2 regions of the Thermanaerothrix sp. genome follow, and region 2 is predicted to be linked to the other one. Evidence: riboswitches for the same ligand, from Rfam matches in the RefSeq annotation. Region 2 holds a riboswitch; the other holds the start of a gene.
What was found. Region 2 has a riboswitch for S-adenosylmethionine ahead of metK (methionine adenosyltransferase). Riboswitches for the same ligand answer to the same signal wherever they lie in the genome.
Positions count from the first base shown of each region.

Region 1: another riboswitch for S-adenosylmethionine. It lies ahead of metH (methionine synthase); the one in region 2 lies ahead of metK (methionine adenosyltransferase).

Region 1 is NZ_JBWGPQ010000010.1:39,919-52,012, reverse strand. Features, by position in the region: gene AC01YT_RS05565 (bifunctional homocysteine S-methyltransferase/methylenetetrahydrofolate reductase) at 1-262, opposite strand, end outside; gene metH (methionine synthase) at 270-3,809, opposite strand; SAM riboswitch class I at 3,875-3,992, opposite strand; gene AC01YT_RS05555 (hypothetical protein) at 4,114-4,533, shown strand; gene selA (L-seryl-tRNA(Sec) selenium transferase) at 4,523-5,881, shown strand; gene AC01YT_RS05545 (M24 family metallopeptidase) at 5,928-7,169, shown strand; gene AC01YT_RS05540 (heme o synthase) at 7,236-9,014, opposite strand; gene AC01YT_RS05535 (SURF1 family protein) at 9,011-9,796, opposite strand; gene AC01YT_RS05530 (hypothetical protein) at 9,804-10,328, opposite strand; gene AC01YT_RS05525 (SCO family protein) at 10,332-10,934, opposite strand; gene AC01YT_RS05520 (cytochrome c oxidase subunit 3) at 10,942-11,511, opposite strand; gene AC01YT_RS05515 (cytochrome C oxidase subunit IV family protein) at 11,511-11,720, opposite strand; gene AC01YT_RS05510 (cytochrome c oxidase subunit I) at 11,732-12,094, opposite strand, start outside.
Region 2 is NZ_JBWGPQ010000009.1:62,732-74,825, reverse strand. Features, by position in the region: gene AC01YT_RS05320 (DUF3054 domain-containing protein) at 51-446, shown strand; gene AC01YT_RS05315 (RNA polymerase sigma factor) at 448-1,056, shown strand; gene AC01YT_RS05310 (anti-sigma factor family protein) at 1,053-1,892, shown strand; gene AC01YT_RS05305 (NUDIX hydrolase) at 1,889-2,377, shown strand; gene AC01YT_RS05300 (FtsK/SpoIIIE family DNA translocase) at 2,408-4,804, shown strand; gene metK (methionine adenosyltransferase) at 4,861-6,087, opposite strand; SAM riboswitch class I at 6,179-6,303, opposite strand; gene AC01YT_RS05290 (ATP-binding cassette domain-containing protein) at 6,518-7,276, shown strand; gene AC01YT_RS05285 (SufB/SufD family protein) at 7,273-8,262, shown strand; gene AC01YT_RS05280 (cupin domain-containing protein) at 8,340-8,693, opposite strand; gene AC01YT_RS05275 (PTS galactitol transporter subunit IIC) at 8,775-10,184, opposite strand; gene AC01YT_RS05270 (PTS sugar transporter subunit IIB) at 10,248-10,535, opposite strand; gene AC01YT_RS05265 (PTS sugar transporter subunit IIA) at 10,603-11,094, opposite strand; gene AC01YT_RS05260 (dihydrolipoamide acetyltransferase family protein) at 11,123-12,094, opposite strand, start outside.

The DNA of each region.
Region 1 (12,094 bases), on a different contig from region 2:
GGCACGAAACCTGGCCCTCTAAACCGTGCTGGGCCAGTTTATAACGGTTGGCACCAAAGGTGTTGGTGAGAATAATCCGAGCACCTGCTTCCACATACTCGCGATGAATATCAGCCACCAAATTCGGCTTTTGTAGATTCAGCAGATCAAAGCATTCCTCAAACTTGACCCCTCGCTGATTGAGTAGTGTCCCCATCGCCCCATCGGCCAGGATCGGGCGTCCTTGGGAAGAAAGCCATTCAAAAAACGCCTCTCGTCTCATCCGCAACCTACCCCTCTTGAGCCCGCATCAATTGCTCAATACGGCTCTCACCGATATTGAAATATTTAGCCTGAGGATGGTGGACAATAATGGCAGCCGTGGACTGCTCCGGCACCAGTTGATACGCCGCCGTCAGACTCATCCCTAGTTCTGTTTCTGCCGGAAGCAATTCAAACACTTTGCAATGATCGGCTAAATCGGGGATCGCCGGATATCCCCATGAATATCGCTTTCCTTGATCCGGAGCCAATCCTAACTCGCGCCGAATATGGCGATGGAGGTATTCTGCCGTAGCTTCTGCCATCTGCACGGCTAAGCCGTGAGTAAAATACGCCTCTGTATACAGCCCCTGGGATTGCAGTCGTTCAACTCGCTCAGTAGCCGTTTGCCCCACAGTAACGATTTGGAATGCCACAACGTCCATGATCCCGGAATCTACCGGCGCAAAATAATCAGCCAGGCAAAGAAATTCACCCATACTTTGACGTGGGAAGGTGAAACGCATCATTTCTTCGGGTGAGCCGGCCTGCACACTGGCCGGATCATAAATGATCAAATCGTTTCCATCTGCTTGAGCTGGCCAGTAGCCATAAATCCCCTGGGGTTTAAGCCAGCCCTCGACCAGAGCCTCGCGGCGCATTGCGTCTAATCGGGCTTCATAGTCCGCCAACAGGTGTTCCCAGGCTTCACCGTGGGTGTTCTTCGCTCCCCATGAAAGCCGGAACAATTCGTTTTTCGATAAGCATTGGAAGACGCTTTCCAAGGGCATTTGTCGCACCACCCGCACACCCCAAGTGGGCGGGCGCGGAATGCGTTCAGCCAGTGACACATTCGAACGGCGCACACCAGCCCGTGCTGTGGATACAACCTGCCGTCCCAGTTCCATCTCTGCCTCGGCGCGAATACGGGCAAGCAGACGCTGGCGCGCTTCGGGTTCCATTAGTGCATCCATGGTTTCCAGACCCTCAAAGGCATCTTTACAGTAAAAGACGCCCGGCTCATAAAACTCACCGCTCTCGGTCTGCAAGATGCGCCGTCCGAAGCGCGGGTTAATCGCCGCCCCGCCGATCAGCACCGGGAACTTCAAACCGCGGCGATGAAGTTCGTTGACAATCAAGGGCATCTGCCGACTGGTAGAAACCAACAAAGCACTTAGGCCAATAGCATCGGCTTGAACTTCTACGGCCTTAGAAATGATCGTTTCAGCCGGCACCTGCTTGCCCAGATCAATCACCTCATAGCCGTTATTGGATAAAATGGTCTTAACCAGGTTTTTACCGATATCATGGACATCACCGTAAACGGTCGCCAGAACCATGCGCCCCTTACTAACACCCTCTTTGCGTTCCAAATAACGCTCTAGATGAGAAACTGCTTTTTTCATCACCTCTGCTGACTGCAATACAAACGGTAGGATCAATTCGCCGCTTCCGAATTTGTCCCCCACTTCTTTCATTGCGGGTAAAAGCACCTGATTCAAAATCTGCACAGCAACGTCATGCTGTGAGCGCGGCGCCTCTCGCTGAATGATCTCATCAATATCCTGTTCAACCCCCTCTTTTTGACGATGCAAGATACGCCAATGCAAGCGTTGCTCGGGGGTTTTCTCACCTAGTGCACCTTGCTCGCTCTCACGCTTTTCGGTCCCATCGGCAGCAGTGCTCTCCATAAAGGTAATAAAACGCTGCAAGGCATCCGGATGACGATTGAAGATCACATCCTCTGCTAGTCGGCGTTCTTCCTCTGGTATCTCAGCATAAGGCTTGATGTGAGCCGGATTGACAATCGCCATATCCAACCCAGCCTGCACGGCATGGTAAAGCATCACGCTATTCAACACCGCGCGCGCTCGCGGCGCTAACCCAAAGGACACATTACTGATCCCCAAGGATGTTAACACACCAGGAAGTTCGGTCTTGATAAGACGAATACCTTCAAGGGTTTCAATCGCCGAACGGGCAAACTCCGGATCCCCCGTTGCCAACGTGAAGGTCAACGCATCAAACACCAAATCCTGTGGACGTAAGCCGTGCTCCTCAACGGCGATCTGGTAAATGCGCTTAGCCACGGCCAGTTTGTTTTCAGCGGTCTTTGCCATGCCGTTCTCATCTATAGTCAGGACGATCACGGCGGCATTATAGCGTTTGGCTAACTCAAAGACGCGATCTGCCTTTGCTCGTCCCCCTTCCAGATGCGTCGAGTTCAACATACAACGTCCGGGAGCGGTCTTAAGCGCCACTTCCATGACTTCAGGCTCGGTGGTATCAATCACTAACGGCACCCGCACAAGCGGAGCAAGGCGTTTGATCACCTTGCGCATCGTCTCTGCCTCATCGCCGCGCTCGGTAAGGGCAACACAGATATCTAGCGCATGTGCCCCGCTGTTGACTTGCTGGCGCGCCAAAGTCAAAATTTCGTCATAACGCTCCTCAAGAATCAATTGCTTGAATTTCTGACTCCCCTGCGTGTTCAAGCGTTCCCCGATCAGAAAGGGTTTGGGCTCCTGGAGCATTGGCATTGCCTGGATCGCCGAGGCCAACTGAGGAATGTTCAAGATTGGGCGTGGAGGCGCCGGACGCCGTCCCAGACGCTCTATCAAACGCTTGAGGTGCGCAGGGGTTGTACCGCAACAACCGCCGACGACGTTGATGTGATACTTTTCGACAAATTCGGCCAGTTCCTCGGCAAAATGCTCCGGTTCCAGCGGGTAAACCGCCTGGCCGTCCACATTAAGCGGCAAGCCCGCATTCGGGATACACGAAACCGGCAGGCTGGAATGTTCCCCTAAATAACGGATAGGCTCACGCATATAATCCGGCCCGGTGGAGCAATTGAGACCAATCACGTCCACCGCTAAACCTTCCAGAATTGCCAGTACAGCAGAGATATCTGTCCCTAACAACATGCGCCCGGTGGTATCTAACGTCACCTGGGCTTGAATCGGCAGATAAATGCCGGTTTCCTCAAATGCTTTCTGAATCCCCAAAATGGCCGCCTTAACCTCCAGAATGTCCTGAGAGGTCTCGATCAAAAGTACATCCACCCCACCTTGGATCAACCCAACAGCCTGCTCTCGAAACACATCCACCAATTCGTCAAAACTAATGTTGGAAAGTTCGGGGTCATCCATCGAGGGCAATTTTCCCGTCGGTCCTATCGAGCCGGCCACAAAGCGCGGATACCCCTCGGTACTGTACTCATCAGCAAGCCGTCGTGCCAGTTGAGCGGCTTGCCGGTTGATCTCAATAACCTTATCCTGCAAGCCATACTCTGCCAGGGTGATCCGATTTGAGCGGAATGTACAGGTCTCGATGACATCCACCCCCACATCCAAAAACGACCTGTGAACCTGCTCCACCGCTTGTGGGTAGGTAATCACCAGATAATCGTTACACCCAAAATACCGTTCACCCCCAAAGTGCTCTGGGGTCAGGTTCATTTTTTGCAAATTGGTGCCCATGGCACCATCATAGATGAGCACTCGCTCATTGAGAGCATCCAGGTAACGCCGATTTGTGAACTTGCGATGTGTGTGTTGTTCGTTCATAGGAACTCCTCACGCTAATAAAAAAGCCTCTCTGGATAAGAGAGGCCTTGATGGCAAGAAACAGGCTCTCATCTTCCAGAGTTGCCGCGATCTCGCGGGCTCTGCCGGAATTGGCACCTGCTGAGATCTTCAGCGGTTGCCGAGGCTTCATCGGGCCGGTCCCTCCACCTCTCTGGATGAGCGCCAGAGAACGGCTCTGGCTATTTAATTGTTGCAGCAAATTCTACTACAAAACTCCTTATTTGCAAGGTCTAAACGTTAACTCGAAGTGCGTTATAATCTTTTCGAAGAAGGAGAGTAAGACGTGAATCGAAGTCAACAATTCCCCCCTTTCTCTGAGATTTTCGTACCTTTTCTCATCTTAGGCGCGTTAGGATTAGGTGGATTAGCCCTGGTGATCACCCAAACGCTACCCACACTATTACCGCGGTGGTTATTCTTTTTCTTGAGCACTCTGGGTGTCACTGGAATCGCACTTCCCATCGTCTATTTTCTGAATTGGCGCTTTTCCTCAAGCAGCTCACTGCCCTCAACAGGTACTCTTGTCCGCGAGGCACTGTGGATGGGCATTCTCTTTGATCTACTCGCCTGGTTGCAATTGGAACGGGTTCTCACCATCACCTTAGGCATGATCTTATTCTTAGGCGTCTTCATTCTTGAGTTCTCACTCCGCCTTATTGAGCGCGCGCAATGGCGCCCTCACGATACCCCACATGACTCCTGACCTACGCCAAATCCCTTCTGTAGATCAATTGCTCCATTTACCTACAACCGCTTGGCTTATCGAGTCATTCGGTCGCATGATGACCTTAAGGGCCCTGCGGGAGACGCTAAACACCCTGCGCAACAGTCTTCTTCATGGGAAAATCGTAGATCTCACCCCCGAGTCCATCCTAACCCAGGCCCAGAACTTGCTCAATACCTGGTTTACCTTCTCGCTCAAGCCGGTGATCAATGCCACCGGGGTCATCCTGCACACAAATTTAGGACGTGCCCCACTAAGTCCCAGCGCCTTGCAAGCCATCTCCCATATTGCATCGGGGTACTGCAACCTTGAATTTGACCTCGAGACCGGACGCAGGGGATCGCGACATCTCCATGCCACCCAACTGCTAATTCAACTGACCGGTGCAGAAGACGCTCTGGTGGTCAACAACAACGCGGCTGCCGTTTTGCTTGTGCTCAGCGCATTGGCGGCACGGCGGAATGTTCTCGTCGCCCGCTCCCAACTTATCGAAATTGGAGGTGGCTTTCGCGTCCCCGAAATTCTACGCCAATCCCGAGCGCGCTTAATTGAGGTCGGTACCACTAACCGCACCCGGATTGAGGACTTCGAAAGAGCGTTGCAAGAGAGCGGGGCCGCCTTAATCCTTAGGGCTCACCACTCCAACTTTCGAATCATCGGTTTCACCGAAGAACCCGACCTAACTGAGTTAGCGAATCTGGCCCACCGTTATCAGATTCCGCTTGTAGATGACCTGGGATCTGGCGCCTTGGTGGATACCACCAAATATGATTTGACGCATGAACCTATGGTTCAAGAATCCCTGGCTGCCAACGCCGATTTGGTGTGCTTTTCGGGTGATAAACTGCTTGGCGGGCCCCAAGCCGGGATTATCCTGGGACGCAAAGATTTGCTCGAAAAAATCAAACGCCATCCCCTCGCGCGCGCGGTACGGGCTGACAAGATCACACTGGTTGCTCTCTCTGCGACCCTGCAGCACTATTTGAAAGGCGATTGGGAGCAAGCCATCCCCGTCTGGCACATGATTGCCCAATCGGCAGAAACCATTAAAACCAGAGCCGATCGTTGGCAAGCTGCTCTACAAGTAGGGAGCGTAATTTCTAGTCGTTCTACAATTGGCGGGGGCAGTCTCCCCGGCGAAACCCTGCCCACATATGTGCTTGCGCTTGGAGTGAAGTCTCCTTCTCAGGCTCTCAAATGGCTACGCCATCGCCCTTATCCTATCGTCGCACGCATTGAAAATGACCATATCGTTTTAGACCCCCGCACGGTATTGGAAGAACAGGAAGACATTCTACTGCATGAATTACGTCATTTACTGACGTAGAACAATCCGTCGTTATAATCCGAGCCTATAATCTCAGGAGACTACCATGAAGCGCGACCTCGATCAATTGATGCATACCTACCAGGTAGATGCGCTGTGGATCATGGGGCCAACCACACACAACCCTGCCATGCGCTATTTCACCGGTGACGCCTCCCTTACCAGCGCTGATCTGTTCAAGCGGCGCGACCAGCCGCCCTTGCTTTTCTATCGCTCAATGGAGCGTGATGAGGCGGCTAAATCGGGTTTAACCGCTCGTTGCTATGATGAGTATCCTTACAAGACATTCTATGAGCAGGCTAGTGGAGATGTTGCCCAGGCATCCGCTTTGCGTTTCCAAAAAATCTTATCCGACCTCGGCTTAGACCATGGTCGCATTGCCTTATATGGGAAGATTGAGTTCGGGCCGCAGTTCGATTTAACCCAACGCCTACAACAATTATTGCCCGCGGTAGAATTCCTTGGCTTCTCTGAAGATCCCATTCTGCTTTTGGCCATGATGACGAAGGACGAAAATGAGATCAAGCGAATCGAGCGTATGGGCCAGATCACCACCTGGGTCGTTGCCCAAACCGCCGATTTTCTTTCCCACCATCGCGCTAAAAACGGCGTTTTGATCAAACAGGATGGCAACCCATTGACCATCGGTGAGGTTAAGCGGAAGATCAATCTGTGGTTGGCTGAACAGGGTGTGGATAACCCCGAAGGCACCATTTTTGCTATTGGACGCGACGCGGCAGTCCCTCACAGCACCGGTAACCCTGATGACGTGCTTCGCCTGGGCGAGACCATTGTCTTTGATATTTTCCCTTGTGAGGCTGGCGGCGGTTACTATTATGATTTCACCCGCACCTGGTGCTTGGGATATGCAACTGATGAAGCCCTGAAACTTTATGAGCAAGTACTCTCGGTATATCGCCAAATTACCCAGGAACTGAAACCCAATACGTTCTTCAAGACCTATCATGATCGTACATGCGAATTGTTTGAAGCCATGGGGCATCCCACCGTGCGCACCGATCCGACCACCCAGAAAGGCTATGTCCACAGCCTCGGGCATGGGCTGGGATTACACGTGCATGAGTATCCGGTTAGTGGTGCTTATGCCAAAGAGTCGCGCGATATTCTTGTCCCCGGTACGGTTTTCACCGTTGAACCGGGGCTATATTACCCAGAGAAGGAGATGGGAGTTCGCTTAGAAGATACCTATGCTGTACTACCTAATGGTGAAATCACCCGATTAGCCGAATATCCTCTTGACTTGATCATTCCAATTCAAGAAGCGTGACGGGAAGAGAGCGAGTTTTTGGGGCGCTCAAAACAATGGTTCCTGGTCCTGAGCGCCCCTTTTCCTCTAAACCAGGACATCCACGACCAACGCCAAAAAGATTAATGCAAGGTACATGCTAGACATGCGATACATCTGGTAAGCCGGGCGATTGCCGGGCATGCGCAAAACCCGCCAAGCGGCGTAAATCAATCCTCCCCCTAGAACCAGTGCAACCAACAAAAAAAGGTAACCAGTCAGGTTTAAAAGGGGCATCAACAACGTCAGGGCTACCAATTGTAAAGTGTAGATGAAAATCTGCCGTCGCGTTGTTTGCTCGCCCCGTACTACTGGTAACATCGGAATCCCAGCCCGAGCATAATCCTTCCGCCGCACCAATGCCAATGCCCAGAAATGCGGCGGCGTCCAAAGGAAGATAATCGCGAACAAAAAAAGCGCCGGCACCTGAAGATCGTTCGCTACCGCAGCCCATCCTACTAGCGGTGGAATAGCGCCAGCCCCGCCACCGATCACAATGTTCTGAGGTGTAGCAGGTTTCAACCAAAGGCTGTAAATTCCCACATAGTAGATTATCCCCGCCAACGCTAAAAGCGCGGTAAGCAGATTAACCATAATCGCCAACATAAAAAAGGCAACCCAACAGGCCGCTATCCCATAGGCCAGACCTTGTGCCGAGGTAATAATGCCGGCCGGTATCGGGCGCTTGGCCGTTCGCTGCATTTGCTTATCAGCTTCACGATCAATATATTGGTTGATGGCGCTCGCTCCCCCTGCCGCCAGCGCTCCCCCAAAAAGGGTCCAGAAAGTCAAACGAGCGTCCGGTATACCTTTTGCAGCTAACACCATGCCCGCATACGTTGTGATCAAAAGAAGCACCACAATTATCGGCTTATTAAGAAGAAAATAAGCCTTCAAACGTGTCTGCCATGAAACCGTGGCTATAGATTGTCTTTCGGAATGAGGTGACCATACCCACACCCTTAAAACTAATACGCTTAATGTCAGCCACAATGCCACAATATTAAAAGCGTGCAAAGCCACCAGTTCATGCCGGTAGCCGCGGTTGACCATGACACCCCCTAATCCGATCTGACCCAGAACAAGGATCGCCAGGGCTGTAGCTGCTGGAAGGACTATTGTGTCTTGCGAATAACCTCGCCAGGTTATGAGAAGCATCCCGGTGACCCCACCTAAGGCAAGCAGACTTAGCAACCGATGTAAGAGTGTAAGCCACCCCCATTGACTCAACGCCCAGCCGCTAGAACAAAATGGCCAACCTCCACATGCTCGGCTATATGGATCTAATCCCTGCGCATAACCGCTGATAAGCAAAAGAAATGTGACCCACAGAAGTCCGATCCCCAGAAATCTCACATTTTTGCGCTTTGAGGATCGGGCATCCGGAAGGACTTGGAATGAAGGAAGGACGGAAAGCCCTGCCACCGTAAATGCCGTTAGGGCAAGCAACCCCAATGAAAGATGAATCAAGTCAGAATAATCCCGAATTTTATTTCCAGACCAGAACGTTTGTAAGCCTTGGAGCAGCAACGTGGCTATCCCAGCTATTAGTCCCCACCGTTCAATCGGAGAAAGAACCCTCCCCCTAATTAATCGCCACAAACCCACACTAAACCCCAAAAGCCCGGCCACGAGTGCGAGGCTTGGATGCATCGCCGCAATCCAGGGTAGCCAAGTATCCGGCCGCCCCAATACGAAAACGCACTTCGTAATCGGAACGCAGAACTCGAAAGGATCCATAAAGCGGACCACATAGCCGCTGTACACCGCCAATAGCAGAAGAACGACCACACTGCCGTAAACTCGCTTCAAGGTTTTTTGTTTCATTCGTCTTCATCCTCCATTGGCTTTGCAGGATATCCGCCAGTTTTATGCAACTGCCGTTTTACGTAAAATGGATAACCAATCCCTAAAATTGCTGCAAACGTAAACCACTGAATAGCATAACCCAAATGAGGGCCTTCACTAATTTCGACTTCCGGTAACGCCCGATAAGGTAGTCCCTGCCACGCCGGATCTGGTGCCTGCTGTATATAAATTGGCAACAGGGAAGCACGGGTTTGCTGTTGAATGCGCGGAATATTGACCAGATTCCACGCCTCTAAGCGGGTTTGTCCAGGCGTCAACGTAGGATCGGGTACACCACCAAAATCTGGGTGTTCCTGACCGCGACGAATGATCCCCCTTACGGTTACCATCCCCTGCTCCTGAAAGGCAAGGCGGCGGGCTGGAAGTTGGGCTTCTTCATAAGGTATCCAGCCGCGATCTACCAGCACCGCCCAGGTCGAACCTCGAATTTGCAACGGCGTCAACACATGAAACCCCAACCGTCCCTCCCAAACCTGGTTCCGCAGTAGTACCTCATCCTCAAATAAAAACGTCCCTTCGACAACCACTTCACGATATTCCATAGCTGCGAGATCGCTTAGGGGTAGGTTCTCATTTAAGTTCAAAACCGGCATAGCCTGAGCCGCCAGAACGCGAGCGTTAAACGCTCGCCGCTGCGCCAAGCGATCTAACTGCCAGAAACCAAGGCGAACCATCACGGCTATTGCCGCAAGTACAAATAGGGTGGTTAAGACCCAATGTAAAAACCCCCGCGTGCGCATCTCGCTCTCAAGAACGATGGTGGACTGATGAAGCAGTTGGACCGCTTTCCGGTAGGGGAACTGCCACCAATGAGTAGACCCACAACAACATCCACGTTGGGATCATCACTGCCAGGATTCCCTGCACACGGTCTATCGGACGGATGCGCGGACGCACGTCCAACCCTAATACCTGTGAGGATTGAAACGTACATGCCATGCTATACGCACTAGGACGATCCAGATTTAGCGAGGCGGTGCTTCCGGGTGGAATCCACAGCGGCCCCAACTGATGACTAACCTCGTCTTCATTTCGCACCATCAAAACATCACCCACAGTAAAAATCATGGAGGGGAGGGCCGGGCCTGGCTCCCCCATAGCAATTTGTCGCGCCGTACCGGCAGGAATGACAATTTCAATAACACGTGGTTCATTCTCGCTTTCTCCGCGCAACAACCAGTAAGCCCCCTCACCGACCAAAACACCTACCAGTAATCCCAACAGAAGAGTAACCCCAAGGCGAACAAGTACCGCTTTGGTTGTCGCGGTCATACGTTATTTCTCCCTTAAGATGAGACGCAAGTCATTTTCCAGATCTTCCACCGGAGTGCCAAAGGAATACGTCAAGCGCAAATTTCCCTTGCCATCTATCAGGTAAACCCGTGCCGAGTGATCCACTAAATAATCGCTTCCACGACTTTCACTGTCCCGCACCAACCGATAAACACCATAGGCATTCCATACTGGTTGCAAGTCAGCCTCGGTGCCTGAAAGCCCAATAAAAGACGGGTCAAATGCAGCAGCATAGGACTGAGCACGTTCCGGGGTGTCTCGCTGGGGATCAACCGAAATAAAGACCACCCTGACCCGCTCTGACTGGCGACCAAGGCGTTTCATAGCCTGAGCAAGATCAGCCAATGTCGTAGGACAAACGTCAGGGCAATAAGTGTAACCAAAGAACAGCAAAACCACGTTTTCTTTTTGCGCACTCAAAGTAAAGTTTTCCCCATTCGCCTGAGTGAGAGAAAAATCAGGCGCAGGGATCGGGGGATCAAGCAATGATCCGCGGAACTGACCTTGGGGGGGGAGCAAAAGCCCCACAGCAACCAAGGTCACCGCTACAATGCCAATCCCCATCAAGAGACTATATTGGCGCATGCCCCACCTAGAGCGTTCCGATAAGATAGAGAGCGGGATAGAAGAAAATCCAAACCACGTCGACAAAGTGCCAGTAGTTAGCGCACGCTTCCACCGCCCAGTGGCGTTCGGGAGAGTAATGCCCTTTCAAGCCATTTCGAAAAACAACAAACAGAAAGATGACACCGGTCAAAACATGGAAGGCATGCATTCCGGTCATCATATAGAAGACGGCACCTTCGGCACCATCTGCCGGCCCAAACGGAGCCAGACGCCATTCAAACCCGATCACCCCTACTAAAAACGCTATTCCCAGCACCATAGTGATCAAGGTACTGGACAGGAAACCACGCCGATTTCCGGCCGCAATCATCGCTTCAGCCCGATTCATAAAGAAACTGCTGGTTAACAGCACCGAGGTCACGATTAAGCCCAATGTCTGATCCAGTTCGGGGCGACGACCTCCCAGCAAATAGAACCGAGTAACGAGCAACGCGCCGAACATGAAAGCATCCGAAATGATAAACAACCATAAACCGATGCGGTTAGTGGCAACACGTTGCCGATAGGCCTCAAGGCTCATCTCATGGGTACTCATCAGTGCTCCTCCTGTGAGCGGAAAATGCGCATTAGATGCATGTAAAACTGAATCACCACCGCCGCTTTGAGCAGGGCAATAGCCCACAGAATGACACTCGGTGCTTCGTGAATTCCAATATAATACTCAATACCGGTTAAGACGGCCAAAACGATGAACACCACCACACCGCGACGTACTTCAGAAATTGCCTTTGAAGATGTTTTCATCGCCAACCTCCTCAATCTCCTGCCGGTTGCGTTAAGGGTTCAACATAACGCGACCCCTTTAGACCATAGTCGTAAGGGTCACCCACCACACGGAACGGCTGAGGATAATTGTGCATCGGTGCCGGCGAGGGTAATAACTGCCATTCCGGTGAACGCGATTGCCAGATATTTCCTACCGCCACTTCTCCGCGGCGCAGACTCATCACCAAGTTGATAAAGAAAATCAACACCGATAAACCAATCAAGAAACCGGCAATCGTGATCACTAAATGTGCGGTATCAAACCCTTGTGCTGGGTCATAATCGGCAATGCGGCGGCGCATGCCCATCATACCCACCCACATTTGACCAAATGTCATAACCAGAAACGAAGG
Region 2 (12,094 bases):
ACGTATCGGTTTGCTTGACGCCTCCTTTCCTTTGGAATAGGATAACTAACGTGGCTCAGCATCATTCTCCCCGTGTTCCCAATTGGATTATCCTAGGGGATGGACTTTTCCTGCTCGGGGTAACCTTGGCTGGGGAAGTTACCCATGGGATTTCCCTACTCTCTCCGCGCTGGCTCACCACATTTATCCCGCTACTTATTGGCTGGGCATTGAGCGCCATGCCGTTGGGGCTTTACCATACCTCATATGCCAGCCGCTTTGGGGTAAGCATACGTACCCTTTGGGCTGTTCTCCTCGCCGTTCCTCTAGCCGCCTGGCTGCGCGGTTTTTGGCTGCAAACCTCCGTGATTCCGCTGTTTGTTCTGGTACTAATAGCGACAACTGGCGTCACCCTGGCCATCTGGCGTGAAATCGCCGCTCTCCTGCTCCGTGCGAGAAAGGTTTAGGATGGACGAAGCCGCATATATTAGCCGCGCTTTAGAAGGTGACCTGGAAGCGTTTAACCACTTGGTGTTAATCTACCAGGATAGTGCCTATAATCTGGCCTACCGCATGCTAAACGACCCTGATGCGGCCGCCGATGTGACTCAGACCGCTTTTATCGCGGCTTACCGCAGCCTCAAATCCTATCGCGGGGGCTCGTTCCGCGCCTGGGTCATGCGCATGGTGACCAATGCCTGCTACGATGAATTGCGGCGGCGGAAACGCCATCCCACTATCGCACTCGAGCCGCTCAACCGCGAAAACGAGGAAATCGAATCCCCCGCCTGGTTGGCCGATAACCACCTCTCGCCTGAAGAAGAAATTCAAATGCGCGAGATCGAACGTGCTATCATCCACTGTTTACAGGAACTCCCAGAAGACTTTCGGGCTGTGATCATTATGGTAGATGTAGAAGGATACAATTACAGCGAAGTTTCCCAGGCGCTGGGTAAACCCCTGGGCACGATCAAAAGTCGCCTGGCGCGTGCTCGCCTCCGCCTGCGTGATTGCCTGGCCGGATTTGCGGAACTATTGCCCACCCGCTTTCGTCTAGGTAAAGAGGAAATAGCATGAAGACGCGGCTCTCTCTCAAAGAATGGGAACGTCTCTCCGCCTACCTAGATGGACAACTTGGCGAACGTGAACGTCGGGAGGTGGAGGAATGGCTGCGCACGCGTCCTGAGATTCGTGAGGCCTGGCACAGTTTACGTCAGACCCGGCACGTGCTACGCCATGCGCCGCGTCGCAGAGTTCCGCACAACTTCACGTTAACGCCGGCAATGGTGGGAGCACCAGCACCTAAACCGCGCCCCCTCTTCATCTGGCAACTGGCACCGGCGCTAGCCGTGTTTCTGGTCATTATCGCTGTGTTATTAGAATTTTTGCCCATGAGTAGTACTGGCCCTACCGCACACCCTCTCCTTTCCGCTGCCCAGCCGGAAGCCATGACTGCGGCACAACCCACCGCAACCGCCGTCGTTGTTTATTGGGGTGGGCCCCCATCACCAGCAATTGGCATGGGTGGGGGCGGCGCCGAGGAACTCGGTGGCATGGGCGGAGGGAGCGGGGATGCCAGCACACCGTTCAAGGGATATGCGCCAGAAACAACGCCTCCTGCGCTGCCGTCACAACTCACCCCAACACCCGCTCCGCTACTCGCTACCCCGCAACCCACGCCTGAGGTACGCGCTCTAACTGTACCTTCCCCCCAAGCGCTAAATCCCGTCTTGGGGCTACCAGCGCCAGAAGAGCGGGGTAAAATTTACATTGTTACTCCTACCCTAACCCCCGAGCGCGAAAGCCCCCTTGCTTTCTCAATCTCGTTCAAGCGCCTGCTTCAAGGCGGACTGATTGGGCTGGCTTTCATTTTGGGGATGGTGGTACTGATCCGGAGGTTGCGCTCCCAATGAACCAACGCCCAATTCGATTTTGTCCCTACTGTGGAGTTCCGGTGGTCTCCCGTTACTTGTTCGGACAGGAACGCCCCACCTGTCCTGAATGTGGATGGATTTATTTTGCCGACCCTAAAGTTGCCGCAGCGGCAATTGTGGAAGAAGAAGGTAAAATCCTACTCACGCGCCGCGTCAACGAACCTTATCAAGGCTATTGGACACTACCGGCAGGTTTTGTGGATGCCGGCGAAGACCCCGCCCGTGCTGCTGAGCGCGAGACTTTTGAAGAGACTGGCTTAGAGGTTCAGGTGACCGGCCTGGTGGAGGTTATCAGTGGGCGTGAGCACGAACGGGGTGCCGATATTGTCATTGTGTACCGCGCTAAACGCATCGGTGGCACGCCACGGCCCGGTGATGATGCCGACCGGGTAGGCTTCTTTGCCCGTGATCAGCTTCCCCCGCTGGCATTTCGGGCTACTCGCCGCGCCCTTGGGGTAGAATAAATACAGAGAGTTCATCCGGTTTAGGCATGTATGAGTCCACAAGCCAAGACCCGTAAGCCATCCTCGCGCAAGGGCCGGCCTGGAGAGCAACCTTCACGTCTGCGTGGGGCTCAACCAAAGGCACGGACCGCTTCGCGGCAAAAACCGGGCGCCACAACGCCGGGCAGTCCACCACGTCTCCTCGCTCGCCTGCAACATCTATGGAACCGGATTTCCCCCGAGCATAAACTCGATGCGCTTGGTGTCCTCCTAACCTTAACCGGCCTGGCCCTCTTCTTGAGCCTGATTTCATCTCAAAATGGAACGGTGAGCCGGGCTGTTCTCAGTGCCCTGCGCCGATTCCTGGGTTGGGGAAGCCTTGCAGTACCCTTTGCGATGATGATTTCCGGTATCTGGCTGATTCTACGCCGTGTTGAGCGCCTTCCGTTGCCCTCCACCCCCCGCCTGCTTGGTTTAGGATTGCTCTATTGGAATCTGTTAACCTGGTTGCACTGGCTCAGCGGCAGTGGCCCGGGCCTGGTCAATCAGGGAAAGGGAGGTGGATGGTTAGGTCAAACCACGCTCGCTGCGCTCCTTAGCGCCCTTGGTCAAGCCGGCACCATGGTCGTCCTATTGGGATGGCTGTGCTTCGGCATCATGTTGATCACAGACACCTCACTCACCGAATGGGCTAAGTTCGTGGTGAAAACCTGGCAATCCGTCGTTGCCAAACGCCTTAAACCCTCAGCCCATCGCCCGGCAATAACTGTACCGACATCTCAAAAAGTCACCGAAGACCTCCCTCCTGAGTTCCAGCCCTTGCCCGGGCGATCCCAACCTCGAGCCACGCCCACCCAAACACGTCGCACATTGTCCGAGTCCGCCACCAGTGAGTCCCCCTCACCTTCCGCCCCTACGCTTCCGGCAACAACCACTCCCGAGCCGACATCCCTAACCGACTCACAACCACCACCGTCGCCCTGGGCATTGCCGGCCTTAGATCAGATTCTCGATCCTCCTACTCCCGCTGCCGCCCAGGATAACCTGGATCATGAGCGCGCCAAAATCATTGAGGAAACCCTGGCCTCGTTCGGCGCCCCGGCCCACGTGGTGGACATCTCCCACGGCCCCACCGTTACCCGCTTTGGTGTTGAACCGGATTTTATCGAAACTCGCAGCGGGCGTACCCGTGTGCGCGTCAGCCGTATTGTATCGCTTGCCGATGATCTGGCGCTGGCGTTAGCCGCACCACGTATCCGCATCCAAGCGCCTGTGCCGGGCAAACATTATGTGGGGATCGAGGTGCCGAACGTAGAGATCAGCCGCGTAGCACTCCGCGAGGTGATCGAGAGTGAAGCGTTCAAACGTCTACGCTCACCCCTGCGCTTTGCCCTGGGCAAAGATGTGGCTGGGCGTCCGGTTGCTGCCGACTTGGCGGCCATGCCGCATTTACTGATTGCCGGTACTACCGGCTCGGGCAAATCCGTTTGCGTCAATGCCATCCTCACCTGTCTGCTGCTTCACAACACCCCGGCCGATTTACGGTTGGTGCTGGTGGATCCGAAGCGGGTTGAACTGACCGGTTATAACGGTATCCCCCACCTCTTGACGCCGGTGGTGGTGGACACCGAGCGCGTGATCGGCGCCTTACAATGGTTACAGCGCGAGATGGATGCCCGCTATCACAAATTTGCCCAGGTAGGGGTGCGCAACTTACAGGAATACAATGCCCGTCATTCACCCCCGCTGCCTTATTTGGTCGCCGTGATTGACGAACTGGCCGATCTGATGATGCTGGCGCCGGATGAAACCGAACGCAGTATTACCCGTCTGGCGCAACTGGCACGGGCAACCGGAATCCACCTCATTTTGGCCACCCAACGTCCCTCCGTAGATGTCGTCACTGGTTTGATTAAGGCCAACTTTCCGGCCCGAATTGCCTTTGCGGTTGCCTCTTCGATAGATAGCCGCGTCATTCTCGATCAACCCGGTGCAGAACGCTTGCTCGGGCGTGGTGATATGCTCTTCCAGGCTCCGGATGCCGCTGCCCCCATACGGCTCCAGGGTACATTTGTCTCCGAAGCCGAGATACAGCGGTTGGTGGATTACTGGCGCACTGCCGCTGCCCAGCAAACGAATCTCCCCTCGCCTAGCGCCAGCGGTGAGATGGCAGTAGACCTCTTTCCCCCTCACGTTCCCCTCAAACAAGGCGAACTGTGGGACACCGAGGGAGGCGATCCGCTGCTTCAGGAAGCCATTGACCTGGTACGGCGCGAGGGACGCGCCTCGGTCACCATGCTCCAGCGCCGACTGCGCATTGGTTATACCCGCGCTGCCCGGCTGATTGACGCCATGGAAGAACGAGGAATTATCTCTCCCGCCCTACCCAACTCCCCCATTCGCGAGGTGTTGGATTACGGGTCGGCGGCGCCGCCCGCCGAGGATTAAAAAACCGGCTGCAGGAGACTGCAACCGGCCATTTTATAGAAGACAAGTTTGCGTTTTTAGGATGCCGCAACTTTGATGCCCGCTGCCTCGCGCAGGAGTTCGGCTTTATCCGTGCGTTCCCAGGTCAGATCGAGATCATCACGGCCAAAATGCCCGTAGGCGGCAACCTGACGGTAAATGGGACGACGCAGGTCTAAATCGCGAATGATTGCGCCGGGACGGAGGTCAAAATACGTTTCAACCAGGCGCACAATATCTTCATCTGGAATAACACCGGTGCCGAACGTTTCAACGTTGATGCTCAACGGACGGGCTACGCCAATGGCATAGGCAACCTGGATTTCACAGCGCTCGGCCAGCCCGGCAGCGACGATGTTTTTGGCCACGTAGCGGGCTGCATAAGCGCCCGAACGATCTACCTTTGTGGGATCCTTGCCACTGAAGGCGCCACCCCCATGCCGTCCCATGCCGCCATAAGTATCTACGATGATTTTGCGTCCCGTTACGCCAGCATCTCCCAACGGACCACCGATGACAAAGCGTCCGGTAGGGTTGACATAAATCTTCATCTCGCGGTCTACCATGTGGGGCGGCAGCACTGGCAAGATAACATGCTCAATGATGGCTTCACGCACTTGCTGCTGAGTAACCTCCGGCGCATGTTGGGCACTAATCAGCACCGTATGCACCCGCACCGGTTTACCATAGCGGTATTCAATCGTAACCTGAGATTTGCCATCGGGGCGCAGCCAGGGCAGAGTGCCGTTCTTACGCACTTCCGCCAGCCGCCGCGTCAATTTATGCGCCAGATAGATAGGCATTGGCATCAAGACCGGGGTCTCATTACAGGCATAGCCAAACATCATGCCCTGATCGCCGGCACCGATTTTCTCGATCTCGGCATCGGTCATCTCACCGGTTTTGGCTTCCAGAGCCTGATCCACCCCCATGGCAATGTCACCGGACTGCTGACTGATTGCCACCTGCACCGCGCAGGTATTACCGTCAAATGACTTGCTCGAATCATCGTAACCGATATCCAAGATCACCCTGCGCGCTAACTGATCAAAGTTAATCGTGGCGCGGGTGGTAATTTCGCCTAATAGCATGACAAAGCCGGTCTTGGTCGCCGTTTCGCAAGCCACACGGGAGTACGGGTCCTGGGCCAGACAAGCATCCAACACAGCATCGCTGATTTGATCGCACATCTTATCAGGATGCCCCTCGGTCACCGATTCCGAAGTGAACAGGTACCGAGGCGAGTTCATAAACGACGTGTTCATTTTTTGATCTACCTCCTAAAGAGTAGTTTAGAAAAAGAAAATGCCCCTTCTGGGATAAGGAGGGGCAATCACTACACTTGTGTAGGCTGCCCTCTTATCTTCCAGAAATTGACTTTCTGCCGGACTTGGCACCTTGGATGCGTATGCGCCCACATCATACGCACCCAGGTTGTCGAGGCTTCATCGGGCCGGTCCCTCCGCCTCTCTGGATAAGAGGTGCCTGAAAAGGCTATTCAGTTGTTGACTGTATATTATCACAACCTGGGGTGAATGTAAAGGATGATCTCGTAAGTGCTATTCCCACTCCAGGATTAAGGGCTCGCAAGCCGTGACAAATCGCCCCTCTTAATCAGACAAATGGAACTGGTAGAAATATCTGTTTTGGATTACATTCTAATTTCAGAATAATTCTATGCAAAAAGACAAGATCATGAAACCTTATCTGTTAGAGATAAAAGATGTATGCCTGAGCCGGGAGGGGCGTGTACTGCTTAACCATGTTAACCTGGCCTTGAAGCCGGGCGAGATTCATGTCCTGCTGGGCCTCAACGGTTCCGGGAAATCCACCCTGGCGTACACCATTATGGGATGCAGCGGCTACACCCCCGACCATGGTGAGATCCTCTTTGAAGGACGTGACATTACCGGATTAAGCCTCTCAGAGCGAGCGCGTTTGGGCATCACCCTGGCCTGGCAGGAGCCGGCACGCTTTGAGGGTATTCCGGTGGGCAAATACATCAGCCTGGGGATGAAAGAGCCGGATCGGCAACGGGTGGTCGAAGCTCTCGAAGCTGTTGCCCTCCCTCCGGCCCAGTATGCCTACCGTGCTGTGGATAAGACTCTCTCCGGTGGCGAGCGCAAACGCATCGAATTGGCCGCCGTTTATGCCATGCGTCCGCGTCTAGCCATATTGGATGAACCCGACTCGGGCATTGATGCACTCTCTTTGACCGATATTGAGCGCCTGATCCGTCACATGGCGAATGAAGGATGCACCATTTTACTCATCACCCACCGTGATGAACTCGCCGAGATCGGCGACAGTGCATCTTTGATGTGCCTGGGCAGCATCGCCTTCGTGGGCGATCCCCAGGAAACACGCCGCTTTTACCGAGATCACTGCCGTTCGCATCCTACGCCACCTGAACCCCTGAAGTTAGGGTTAGAACCCAAGGAGGGTCAATCATGACCCATGTTACTCGTATTCCCTCACTTTCCGGTGATACAGCCCCGGCCTGGGCGGGTGAATTAAATGCCATGATGGAAGCCTACCGCCAGGCTGGTGGCGAGCCCAGCGCCCTTCAATTGCCCCAAGTCGCCACCCTGGTGATTTCTGCCAATCAGGTATTGGTTGCTCATGAGATCCCTGGGGTTCATTTTGAAGCCGAAAGCCTGGCGCACGGCGTCCGGGCTCGAATTTGGGTGGAACCTCACACCCATCTCGCCCAACCAGTCCATCTGTGCTTCGGTCTTTTGCCAGCCGAGGGGGAACAGGAAATCCTGGCCGAGTATGACATTGGCGAACAGGCAAACGTGCGTTTTCTGGCTCACTGCGCGTTCCCCAATGCAGTAAAAGTCGAACATCGAATGCAAGCACGCATTCGGGTCGGGCGACAGGCCAGCCTGACCTACTCTGAGGAACACTTCCACGGGCCACACGGGGGCACTGTGGTGATTCCCAAGGCCGAAGTGCTGGTTGAAGAGGGCGGGCACTTCACCACAACCTTTACGTTGACCCGCGGTCGGGTGGGTGACCTACGTCTGGATTACCTGGTCCGTGTGGGAGCAAACGGCGTAGCCGAGCTGGTCACCAAGGCCTATGGGAAAGGTAACGATACCATCCACGTGCACGAGGTGGTCACTTTAGATGGAGGCGGCGCCCGTGGTCTGACCCGCACGCGCATTGCTGTTCAGGACAAGGCTCAAAGCCGCGTAGATACCGTCACCGAAGGTAACGCCCCAGGTGCCCGCGGGCACATGGACTGTACCGAGATCGTGCGCGGACAGGCCCAAGCCAGCAACAACCCCTTGGTCATCGTGCGCCATGACCAGGCCCAGGTAACCCATGAAGCCGCCATTGGCACCGTCAACCGCAAGGAACTAGAAACGCTGATGGCACGCGGCTTGAGCGAGGATGAAGCGGTGGATCTGATCATCCGTGGGCTGATGCGTTAAGCCCAGCCGGGGTTTAATGCTCTCAGCGTTATCGCATCGTTCGGCGAACAAAAAGGGTCTGACCTACGCATAGAGGGTTAAGACGAAAGAATCGTCGTCACATCGGGCAGATTCGGAACGACACAAATGAAATCGAACGGCTCTTGGCCAATATTCTCGTAATCATGAGGAACACCCGCCGGAATAAACACAACATCCCCCGGCCCAACTTCGTAAACCTCCTGACCAATGCGAATCCTGGCTCTACCACGTATGACAAATTGTTCATGCTCAACACTATTGGTATGTAAGGGCATGTTGCCACCCACCTCAATCGTGAACATACGCATGGCAAAATGAGGAGCCTCTTCGGCTGAAATCAATACCCGTTTATAAACCTTTATGCCATCTGAAACCGGTTTGGCCTCAACTTGAAAACTATTCTTTACCATGGCTTCCTCCTGGGAATGTAACGAGCAGGAAGCCCGGGATCTCCCAGGCTTCCCTTTTCGAACTCAAGCGGAAAGACGCACTTAATCAGCAGAGGCCGGGGCTTCGGCTGGAGCACCTGCTGCCACTTCCCACGCCTTAGTATTGCGCAGGAAGAAGAAGAAAGCTGCGGCCAGGATCACCAACAACACCACCAACCCTAACGCACCCAAACCCTGCACCGTGCGGACGAACAGGAATGGCGGCCATAGGAAGCCATCGGCAATACTGGTAATCTGCACAGCGCCCTCGGGCAGTGAAAAGCCAGACGCCACCGCCGCTGCAGTGAAGAGTGGCGCCATGGAGGTTGCAATGTAGAAACCAATGGCCAGGGTAATCGTTCCTGCAATCACAATGCGCAACACGTTCCCGCGCATCACCGGAGCCGTCATCGCTACCACAAATGGGATCACGGCCAGGTCAGCGAAGAGAATGACGCGGTTCCCGGGCAGGATGATACTAAGTAAAATGGCGATCGGAACAAGCACCAGCGCGCTGGCAATTGCCGCCGGGTGACCGATAAGAATGGCGGAATCGAGACCAATATAGAACTCGCGATCTCCACCCGCGCGCTTTTGCATGAACTCGCGCGCCGATTCGGAAATCGGAATCAGGCCTTCCATCAGGATCGAGACCATGCGCGGCAGCAAGAGCATGACCGCCGCCAGGTTGATGCCCGCACCAAGCACCTTCGCCAATACAGTCACGAAGTCGCCAGCATTATAGAAGGCAATGGCACCCAACACCAACCCGATCACCAAGCCCAAGATCACCGGTTCACCGAAGACACCCAAGCGTTTGCGGATGGTCTCGGTATCCCATTCGGCATCGCGCAGGCCTGGAATGCGCTCAATCACCCAGTTGGTCGCAATTGCGATCGGGACAATTGGGGCGGAGGTCAGGTGGGGAATGGAGATGCCGGGCAGACCGTAGAACTTCTGCACGGCTTTTGCCGTCCAATCACCCAAGAAGAGCGCCAGCGCAGCAGCCAAAGCGGCAGCGATCAGGCCATAGAGAAGGTTATTGGTCGCAGCCACAATCAGCGAGCCGATGAAAGCAAAGTGCCAGTAGTTCCACACATCCACATCCAGGGTGCGGGTGAGGCGCAAAGCCAACAAAATCAGGTTGACCACAATGGTCAACGGGATGACCCACAACCCCACCGACGAACCAAAGGCAATCGCTGCAGCCGAAGGCCAACCCACATCCACCACATCACGGGTGACCCCAGTGTTCTTGACGATGGCCTGAGCCACCTCGGTCAGGTTGCTCCACATCAGGCCGATAACGAGATTGATACCGACGAAAGCCACACCGATGGTCACAGCAGCCCGAAAAGCTCGGCCAGGCTTGGCGCCGAGGATCAAGGCTAAAAGAAAGATAATGATGGGCAGCATAACAGTGGCGCCAAGCGTATCAAACAACGATTTAATCGCACTTAATACAGCATCCATTTTTGCCTCCTGAGAGGATTGGTATAACGGAAACAAAAAAATGAACGATCGAATAGGGGAAGATTATTGTTTCAGAATCTCTTCAATTTGCTTCAGCACCTCCTCCTTTCCGATTCCCGTGAGAAACGCCAAGGTCTGGATCACGGGTTTTCCAAGATTTGAAGGCAACGGGGTCGTGGTGACAATCAAATCCGCATCGGCGGCGAGGCTTGGAACCTCGGTCGCTTTGCATTGGCGCGTGGTCACGTTTAGTCCCCGTTTCTTCATTTCCTCTTCAATCGCATGTGCCACCACGGTCGAGGTGGCGATAGCCGTACCGCAGGCGACCAAAATCACTTTAGGCTTGCTCACGTTTACCTCCTCAAGGAACAGGTTTTTATAGTAAATTGGGATGGAAAAGATAAAGAAGGATGTCCGCTCAAGACTGTGTAGTGATCACTTGCGCCAGTGCCTGACGCACTGCCTCCAGAGACTGTGCACTAACTAAATCGTGAACGACCTGAGGATTCTGCAAAATCGTCGCTACTTGCTGGAGCATCTCAACCTGTGATTTGGGTTGCTCCAACGCCAGCAAGAAGACGAGACGCACCGGAATGGCATCGGTGGGATCAATCATATTTTGAAATATCACAGGTTCAATCAAGGTGGCCATTCCCACCGCCGGACGAAGAACATGCTCGATATCCGTATGGGGGATTGCGGCATGCACGTCCCCAGCTAACCGTAAACCGGTTGGTAGTTTTGCCTCTCGTGCTAAGGCAGCTTCAGCAAAGCTTTCTCGCACATAGCCTCCCTTGCGCAACGCCGCCGCTAGGTAGCGGATAACCTCTTCAGCCGAGGTTGCTCTAACGTTTAGGGCAATGGCTTCTGGTACTAATAAGTCTAGCAGGTTTAGTGCGTTTGAGGTCACATTCCCTCCACACAAAATTTTTATCGGGTCACACCACCATCACTTCCGGTTGCTCCAACGCTTCCCGCAGATCGGCCAGGAAGCGCGCCCCCACCGCTCCATCTACCACGCGGTGATCCGCACAAAGGGTTACCGTGAATGCCGGGCGCACCCGAACCTGTCCTTGCTCATCCGCCACTACCTCGCGCCGTAAACTACCCACGGCCAGGATTGCAACCTGAGGCGGGTTGATGATCGCCGTAAAACGTTCAATCCCAAACATTCCCAGATTGGAGATGGTGAAGGTACCCTCTACCACGTCCTCAGGTTTTAAACGGTTAGCGCGTGCTCGCTCGACTAGGTCGCTTATCTCACTCGCTAATTGCAGCAGATTTTTACGCGCGGCATCGCGTACTACCGGCACGATCAACCCTTCCTCAACCGCCACCGCAATGCCCAGATTGACCTGCGCCGGAATGATAATTTGTTCGCCCTGGGGGGTCGCCGTAAACCAGGCATTCAAGCGGGGGTGTTGGGTCAGCGCCCAGGCACAGGCCCGCGCGATCACTGCCGTCAGACTGACCTTGGGCTGTCCTTCTTTCAGGCGCTGATTGGCACGCGCCCGTAACGCTTCGGCAGCCGTAGCATCAACGGTGATCTCCAAATGGATATGGGGAGCCTGTTGGGCGCTTTGTTGCATACGCTGAGCGATCACCTTGCGCATCCCGGCCAGCGGAATAACCTCTGCAATGGGTGTTTGCACCCCAAAGGTTTCTCCAACTGAAGGAGGCGCCACCAGTCTGGTAACCTCGGGTGTCCCTTCAGGCGCAGCCGCCACTGTTCGCGCCTGCGCCTCATAGACACGGCGAACATCTTCGGACTGGATGCGCCCACGCGGCCCACTCCCCTCCACTTGGCCTAAATCCACCCCAAGTTCACGCGCTAACCGCCGCGCCGCCGGCACCGCCCGCACTTTACCTTCACCCTCAGGTCGGGTTGCTAAATATTCTTCGACATCTTT